One region of the Sodalis praecaptivus genome, then DNA from elsewhere that is predicted to be linked to it. Evidence: predicted binding sites of a transcription regulator. Region 1 holds the regulator's gene; the other holds the start of a gene.
What was found. The regulator CRP, encoded in region 1, controls carbon source genes, mostly activating them, when cyclic AMP is high. The targets are predictions, from matches to a motif close to ATGTGANNNNNNTCACAT.
Positions count from the first base shown of each region.

Region 2: a site for CRP is predicted at 2,101-2,118, ahead of serA (phosphoglycerate dehydrogenase). Genes of this name have one in related genera too.

Region 1 covers NZ_CP006569.1:455,955-460,166, forward strand. The annotation lists gene SANT_RS02025 (YccS/YhfK family putative transporter) at 1-1,755, opposite strand, end outside; gene crp (cAMP-activated global transcriptional regulator CRP) at 1,808-2,440, opposite strand; gene SANT_RS02035 (OsmC family protein) at 2,758-3,165, shown strand; gene SANT_RS02040 (phosphoribulokinase) at 3,272-4,141, opposite strand.
Region 2 covers NZ_CP006569.1:850,416-854,627, reverse strand. The annotation lists gene SANT_RS03885 (5-formyltetrahydrofolate cyclo-ligase) at 1-456, shown strand, start outside; gene serA (phosphoglycerate dehydrogenase) at 676-1,908, opposite strand; gene rpiA (ribose-5-phosphate isomerase RpiA) at 2,203-2,859, opposite strand; gene SANT_RS03870 (LysR family transcriptional regulator ArgP) at 3,043-3,936, shown strand; gene SANT_RS03865 (oxidative stress defense protein) at 4,198-4,212, opposite strand, start outside.

The sequences.
Region 1 (4,212 bases):
GAACTGACTATGGGTGACCCATAAGCGCATATCGCTCAGATAGCGGGAATTAAACCCCGGCTCCTGCATCGCCTGGCTTAGGGAGGTGAACAAGGCATTGTGCGCTTGGTTGACCCGCATGCGGGCATAAGCCAGCGCGGGCGCGCCGGGGTCGGGCTGCAACAGCAGCCGCAACGCTTCCTGATCCCGCTCCAGCGCCTGATGGGCGTTTTTGCGCAACAGCCCGCTCTGCCATTGCGGCCACAGCCACAGCGTGCCGCCAAAGGCCAGCATACAGCCAATCAAGGTATCCACCAGCCGCGGCAGCAGGAAATGCGCGCCGTTCAACGACAACAATTGCAGGGTATACACCGTCACCACCGTCATACCGGTCATCGCCAGACCGTAATTTTTGCGCAGTACCAAATAGCCGGCCAGAGTCACCACCAGCATGCCGCTCAGGATGACGCCGTCGCCCATCTTTAGTTGCAGCGTACCCGCGGCAATCACCAGCCCCGCCAGGGTACCCAGCGCCCGATGTTGTATACGCACCCGGGTCGCGTTGTAACCATTCTGACTGACAAACATGATGGTCATCAGGATCCAGTAAGGTTTCGGCAGATTGAACACCAGGCCCAAACTGCTGCCGATCGCCAGCATGAGGCCCAGGCGGGCGGCGTTGCGCAGCGCCATCGATTTCAAGGAGCAATAACTGCGCAGCGCCGGCCAGAACGGCAACCGCTGCTGATTATCCGCCATCACATCGCGACGATAGAGGGGGCGCTGGGAACGCAACAGGCGATAGATGCGGCTGAAATGGAAATAGCAGAACTGGCCTACCGGATTATCCGGATGGTGGCGGGCAATTTTTTCCAGCGCCGACAGGCCGGCATCCGCGGCAAACCGGTCAGGTTGGCGGTGATAGAGAATATCGTCCGCCAGGACGCGCAGCCGGGCGGCGACGATACGCGCGTTGTAGCGCAACACCGCCTCGGCGTGGCTTTGCTGCACCAGCTTTTGCACTTCATCCGGCTGATGCAGACTCACCGCGATATGCTCTTGCAAATCCAACGCGACCTGGAAGGCGCGCAACAGTCTTTTGTACTGGCTGAGATGGTTGGCCGAGAGCATATGCAACTGCTGATACACTTGGGCAATCTGGTCGATGACCTTTTGCTGGCGGGCGAACAGCGGCGGTAGCGCACTGTCCGGATCGGTGTGCTGAGTCAGCAAACTGTACTTCGCTTCGATATAATCCGCCAGTTCGCGGTAGAGCAGACTGAGCGCCTCGCGCATCGGCTGCTCTTGCCATAGCCGGAACCACAGCGCGTTAAACAGCCCATACCAGGCAGTCCCCGCCAGATAGAGCAGCGGCGGCAGCCAAAGCGGCACATTGCCGGTCAGCCCCAGGGTAAATACCGCGGCAATTAGCGATGCCGGCAGCAAGCGGCCGTGTAGCGGGCTGATTTCGCCGCTGACGCCGAACAGCAGCGCCAACCCCAGCATGACAAACGGCAGCGGCACGCCGTGCGCCAACAGCAGCTGGATAAAAATACTGCTCAGGGCGAACAGCGAGCCGCCGACCACCAGCCGCTTAAAGAAACGTTTATGGAGCTGATCAAGCCCGGCGATGTTGCAACAGGCGGGTACCAGCGAGAACAGCAGACCTTGCTGCAGGCTGCCGAACATCAGTCCGATGGCGACCGGCAGGCAAAGCACAATGGTCTGCCGCAGGGCATAATTTACTTCGGGGTGGTAGATGAGTCTGCGCCACATAAGTCAGCTAAAGAGGCATGGCCGTCCTGACCATGCCCGTGGTGAAAGGGGATTAGCGGGTTCCGTAAACGACAATGGTTTTTCCGTGGGCAGAGATGAGATTTTGATCCTCAAGCATTTTCAAAATACGGCCGACCGTTTCCCGTGAACAGCCAACTATTTGGCCGATTTCCTGCCGGGTGATTTTTATTTGCATACCGTCCGGGTGAGTCATGGCGTCCGGCTGCTTGGCTAAATTCAGTAACGTTTGCGCGATACGCCCGGTCACATCCAGGAAAGCCAGGTTGCCGACTTTCTCTGAGGTCACCTGCAGGCGGCTGGCCATTTGTGAAGACAGGCGCATCAGAATGTCGGGATTGACCTGAATCAACTGGCGAAATTTCTTGTAGGATATCTCAGCCACTTCGCAGGCCGTTTTCGCCCGCACCCATGCGCTGCGCTCCTGCCCCTCTTCAAACAACCCCAGTTCGCCGATAAAATCGCCCTGATTGAGGTAGGAGAGGATCATCTCCTTGCCTTCTTCGTCCTTGATAAGCACTGCGACGGAGCCTTTGACGATATAGTAGAGCGTTTCTGCCTTTTCACCCTGGTGAATCAACGTACTCTTCGATGGATACTTATGAATATGGCAATGAGACAGGAACCATTCGAGAGTCGGGTCTGTTTGCGGTTTGCCGAGAACCATTCGCTGTTATCCTCTTTTGTCATCGCCGCCCTGTTTAGGAACGGCGTATTCCCTGTAAGGTAAGGTGTTATTATGATGTCATTCCGTTCATAAACGGAACCTCGCAAGGGAACTTATCAGGGTCCAATGTTGGTGACGTTTCGATCGCTCTCTTGCTCTTTCACTGTCGGTGAGTTCGATCCTGCCTTGTTTTTTAGCATAGCTTTAAGAGACTGTCTTGTGTTGTCTCGCTTCAGCATGATGCATCTGCGGTTACATTGCCAGTTTGGCGGCAAAAAGGTAGTCTTTCACAAAGAATATTATCAGGAGTTAACGATATGCAAGCGCGAGTAAAGTGGGTGGAAGGGCTGTCTTTTATCGGCGAATCCGCCTCGGGCCACCAGATTATCATGGATGGCAACAGCGGCGAAAAGGCCCCAAGCCCAATGGAAATGCTGCTTATGTCCGCCGGCGGCTGTAGCGCTATTGACGTGGTTTCGATTCTGCAAAAGGGCCGCGCCGATGTGCGCGACTGTGAGGTCAAGTTAACCTCAACGCGCCGCGAGGAAGCGCCGCGTCTGTTTACCCAAATCAATCTGCATTTTATCGTCACCGGCCGCGATTTGACGGATAAGATCGTCGAGCGCGCGGTCGCGCTGTCGGCGGAAAAGTATTGTTCGGTCTCGCTGATGCTGGGGAAAGCCGCCAATATTACCCACAGCTTTGAGGTACGTCACCTCGACTGAGCGCGCGGGGCGCGCTTGACTGTCGGGGCGCAGCGCTAAGCCGCATCATGCCCCACCCGATTGGCGCCGCGCGTCGTTCCCGCGCGCGGCGCCCGCGTCAAGCCGCTTAGCGAATCGGTTTCCCTTCCAGCAATTGCTTGACCAGCGGCGCCATGATCAATTCCATCGCCAGACCCATTTTGCCGCCCGGCACCACCAGCGTATTGATATTGGAAATAAAAGATCCCTGCAGCATCGCCAGTAAATAGGGAAAATCCATGGCGTCCAGGCCGCGGAAGTGAATAACCACAAAGCTTTCGTCCAGCGACGGGATCGCTTTGGCGGCGAACGGATTGGAGGTGTCCACCGTCGGCACCCGCTGGAAGTTGATATGGGTACGGGAAAATTGCGGCGTGATAAAATTGATATAATCTTCCATGGATCGCACCACGGAATCCATGACCGCTTCGCGGGAGTGGCCCCGCTCGTTGGTATCGCGCACCAATTTCTGGATCCACTCCAGATTGACTATCGGCACCACCCCCACCAGCAAATCCACGTGCCGCGCAACGTCATTATGCTCGGTCACAACGCCGCCGTGCAGCCCCTCGTAGAATAGGACGTCGGTAGGCTCCGGCAGGGGCTGCCAGGGGGTAAAGGTGCCGGGGACCTGATTATAAGGAACCGCTTCGTCGTAGGTATGCAAATATTTGCGCGCCTGCCCGCGTCCGCTTTCCCCATAGTGATAAAATGTTCTTTCCAGAAGATCGAAGTTATTCGCATCCGGGCCGAAATAACTCACGTGCCGACCTAAATCGCGCGCTTTACGAATGGCTAAATCCATTTCCGGCCGGGTGAAGTGGTGAAAGCTATCGCCTTCCAACTCCGCGGCGCGAATGTTCAACTGTTGAAAGATTTTGCGAAAAGCCAGGCTGGTGGTCGTGGTCCCGGCGCCGCTGGAGCCGGTAACCGCAATAATTGGATGTTGTGCTGACATGATGAGACCTTAATAGTGTTGATAACCTCTGTCAGATGACGTGCGGGCGGCCGAAGGTTATTGTTATCACG
Region 2 (4,212 bases), 390 kb from region 1:
TTCGATGGCGAGCTGGATACCCGTCCGCTGATCGATGCCCTATGGGCCGCCGGCAAGCAGGTTTATCTGCCGGTACTGCATCCTTTCACCCCCGGTCACTTGCTGTTTATGCGCTATAGCGCCACCACCCCGCTAGTGTTGAACCGGTTGCGCATCCGCGAGCCCCGGCTGGATATCACTACGCTACTGCCGCTGGCCGGCCTGGATGTGCTGTTCACGCCGCTGGTGGCGTTCGATGCGCAGGGGCAGCGCCTGGGCATGGGCGGTGGCTTTTATGACCGCACGCTACAGCACTGGCGGCCACTGGCGGGCTTTTACCCTATCGGGCTGGCGCACGATTGTCAGCAGGTAGCGGATCCGCTGCCGGTGGAAGAGTGGGATATTGGACTTCCGGAAATTATTACCCCCTCCCACCACTGGCGCTGGCATGACGCCGGGGCGAAAAAAACCGGCTGACGCCGTTTTTGCCCTTCGTTACCCAGATCGGCCGTGGCGCTGAAGCCTGCGCCACGCCCGCGACATGGGCGCCGGCGAGGAGAGACTACAGGGGCAGGCGCCGGGTTTACCTTACTCCACTCCCGCCGCCGGCGGTGTCCGCCATTGCCTGCGCCGGGCTTACCTGACTTTCGCCCACGGCGGTGAGGGCCATCGCGCGCCGCGCATTCCTGTCGGCCCTCAGTAGAGCAAGCGGGCGCGTATGGTGCCCGGTATCGCTTTCATCAGCTGCAGCGCGGTATCTTCCGCCGCCGTTTCCACATCGATGACCACATAACCGATTTCCGGCGTCGTCTGCAAATATTGCGCGGCGATGTTGATCCCCTGCTCGGCGAAAATCTGGTTGATCCGAGTCAACACGCCGGGGCGATTTTCATGGATATGCAGCAAACGGCTCACGCGTTCGCCGTGCTCCGGCAGCGACACCTCGGGGAAATTGACCGCCGACAAAGTGGAACCGTTATCGGAATACTTCACCAGTTTGCCGGCCACTTCGATGCCGATATTCTCTTGGGCTTCTTGAGTTGACCCGCCGATGTGCGGCGTCAGGATCACATTGTCAAATTCACACAGCGGCGACGTGAACGGATCGCTATTGGTCGCCGGCTCCTGCGGGAAAACGTCGATCGCCGCGCCGGCCAGATGCTTGCTGGCCAGCGTCTCGCACAGCGCCGCTATGTCCACCACCGTCCCACGCGAGGCGTTAATCAACAGCGCGCCGGCTTTCATTTGCGCGAGCTCGGTTTTGCCCATCATGTTGCGCGTCGACAGCGTATCCGGCACATGCAGACTCACCACATCGCTCATCCCCAGCAGTTCGGCCAGCGTAGCGACCTGCTGGGCATTACCCAGCGTTAGCTTGCTTTCGATATCGTAGAAGAACACCTGCATGCCCAGGCTTTCCGCAAGAATGCTTAGTTGGGTACCGATATGGCCATAGCCGACAATCCCCAGTTTTTTACCGCGCGCTTCGTAGCTACCCTGCGCCTGTTTGTTCCATTGACCGCGGTGTGCCCGGGCGTTAGCTTCAGGGATGCCACGCATCATGAGCAGCATTTCCCCCAATACCATTTCTGCCACGGAGCGCGTGTTGGAGAAAGGCGCATTGAAGACCGGGACGCCACGCTTCATCGCGGCCGGCAGATCCACTTGATTGGTGCCGATACAAAAACACCCCACCGCCACCAGTTTCTCTGCCACGGCGAAAACGTCTTCCGTCAGATGGGTGCGGGAACGAATGCCGACAAAGTGAGCGTCGCGGATCGCGTGTTTCAGCGTTTCGGTGTCCAATGCGCCTTTGTGATACTCAATATTGGTGTAACCGGCGCGTTGCAGATTTTCCAGCGCCGAGGGGTGTACCCCTTCCACCAACAGAAACTTAATCTTATCTTTTTCCAGCGATACTTTTGCCATTTCCCGACCCTTTAAGATGCTCACGATGCGGCTGCGACACGCAGCACTCCGACAAAATAACAAAATTTACCGGTGCGGCAACCGGCATAGGCGCAGGAGGTGCAGCATAAGACACAGCCATAAGGGCGCGTTATGGATAAATCGTCTAGCAGGGGGGATTAGGCGAAGATTTCCGGCAGGCAAGCGTGAAAAATGTGAAATTAATCACTAAATTCAGGGTAGAAAAATAAAACATATTATCGGTTTTTTATTAACATCGGCGGCGACCGGATAGACCGCGCGCCGACCTTCGGTTTAGCCGATGATTTTGACGCCCTGTTCGCTGCCGATAAGCGCCACATCAGCGCCGCGGCGCGCAAACAGGCCAACGGTGACGACCCCGGGGATGTTATTGATTTGCTCTTCAAGCGCCACCGCATCCAGGATCGCCAGATTGTGCACATCCAGGATGATATTGCCGTTATCGGTCACCACGCCCTGGCGATAAACCGGCTGACCACCCAGGCGTACCAGTTCGCGGGCGACCCAGCCGCGGGCCATGGGGATCACCTCAACCGGAAGCGGAAACGTGCCGAGCACGTCCACCAGCTTACTGGCATCGGCGATACAGATGAACTTGCGTGCCACGGCGGCGATGATTTTTTCGCGGGTCAGCGCGGCGCCACCGCCTTTGATCATCTGCATGCTGCCGTTAATCTCATCGGCGCCATCGACATAAATGTCCAGAGCGTCGACATCGTTAAGGTCAAATAAAGGAATACCCAGGCTCTTCAATTTAGCGGACGACGCCTCGGAGCTGGAAACCGCCCCCTCGATTTGATGACTGACGGCCCCCAGCGCGTCAATAAAATGCGCCGCGGTAGAGCCGGTCCCCACGCCTACGATCGTGCCGGGCCGGACATATTTCAGCGCGGCCCAGCCCACCGCTTTTTTCAGTTCATCCTGCGTCATGGTCTATTTCTGCCCTGTGTAACCCTGTGTGGCGGCCAGTATAAAGCAAACTCGACGGCAATGGCGTGAATATTGCCACAACCTCGGCCAAGAACGGCCGTACGGCAGGGTCGAGACTTTGCACACGCAATAGTGTAAAACTATGGCATAGTGCAGGGATATGATGCTGACAGGGGAAGATGAATGAAACGCCCGGATTATCGGACGCTCCAGGCGCTTGACGCCGTAATACGAGAGCGCGGTTTTGAACGCGCCGCACAGAAACTGTGTATTACCCAGTCGGCCGTGTCGCAGCGTATAAAACAGTTGGAAAACCTGTTTGGCCAGCCGCTGCTGGTGCGGACCATCCCGCCCCGCCCCACCGAGCAGGGGCAGAAACTCTTGGCGTTGCTGCATCAGGTGGAGCTGCTGGAAGAAGAGTGGCTGGGCAACGATACCGGCAGCGATACCCCGCTGCTGCTGTCGCTGGCGGTCAACGCCGATAGTCTCGCAACCTGGCTGCTGCCGGCGCTCAAGCCGGTGCTGAGCGATTCCCCCATCCGGTTGAATATGCAGGTGGAAGACGAAACCCGCACCCAGGAGCGGCTGCGCCGTGGCGAGGTAGTGGGTGCGGTCAGTATCCAGCCTCAGCCGCTGCCGAGCTGTCTGGTAGACCGCCTGGGGGCGCTTGATTATCTGTTCGTCGCGTCGCCGTCGTTCGCCGCCCGTTACTTTCCCAACGGAGTGACCCGCAGCGCCCTGCTCAAGGCGCCCGCGGTGGCGTTCGATCATCTCGACGATATGCACCAGACTTTCCTACAGCAGAATTTCGATCTCTCACCCGGCAGCGTGCCGTGCCATATCGTGAATTCCTCGGAAGCCTTTGTTCAGCTGGCGCGTCAAGGCACCACCTGCTGCATGATCCCCCATTTGCAAATCGAGCGCGAACTGGCGCAGCGGGAGCTTATCGATCTCACGCCAGGCTTGTACCAGCGCCGCATGCTGTACTGGCACCGATTTGCGCCGGAAAGCCGTATGATGCGTAAAGTGACCGACGCCTTGCTAGACCACGGTCATCAGGTACTGCGCCAGGATTGATAACGGCTCCACGCTTGCCGAACGCTGCCCGCCGGTTTAACGTTTGCCGAACCCGCGGCGAGAACGCTGCCCCGCCGGTTAACGCTTGCCGAACCCGCGGCGAGAATGCTGTCCCGCCGGTTTAACGCTTGCCGAACCCGCGGCGAGAATGCTGCCCCGCCGGTTTAACGCTTGCCGAACCCGCGGCGAGGATGCTGCCCCGCCGGTTTAACGCTTGCCGAACCCGCGGCGAGGATGCTGTCCCGCCGCGCGGCGAAAAGGTTAAGGCTGCGGCTT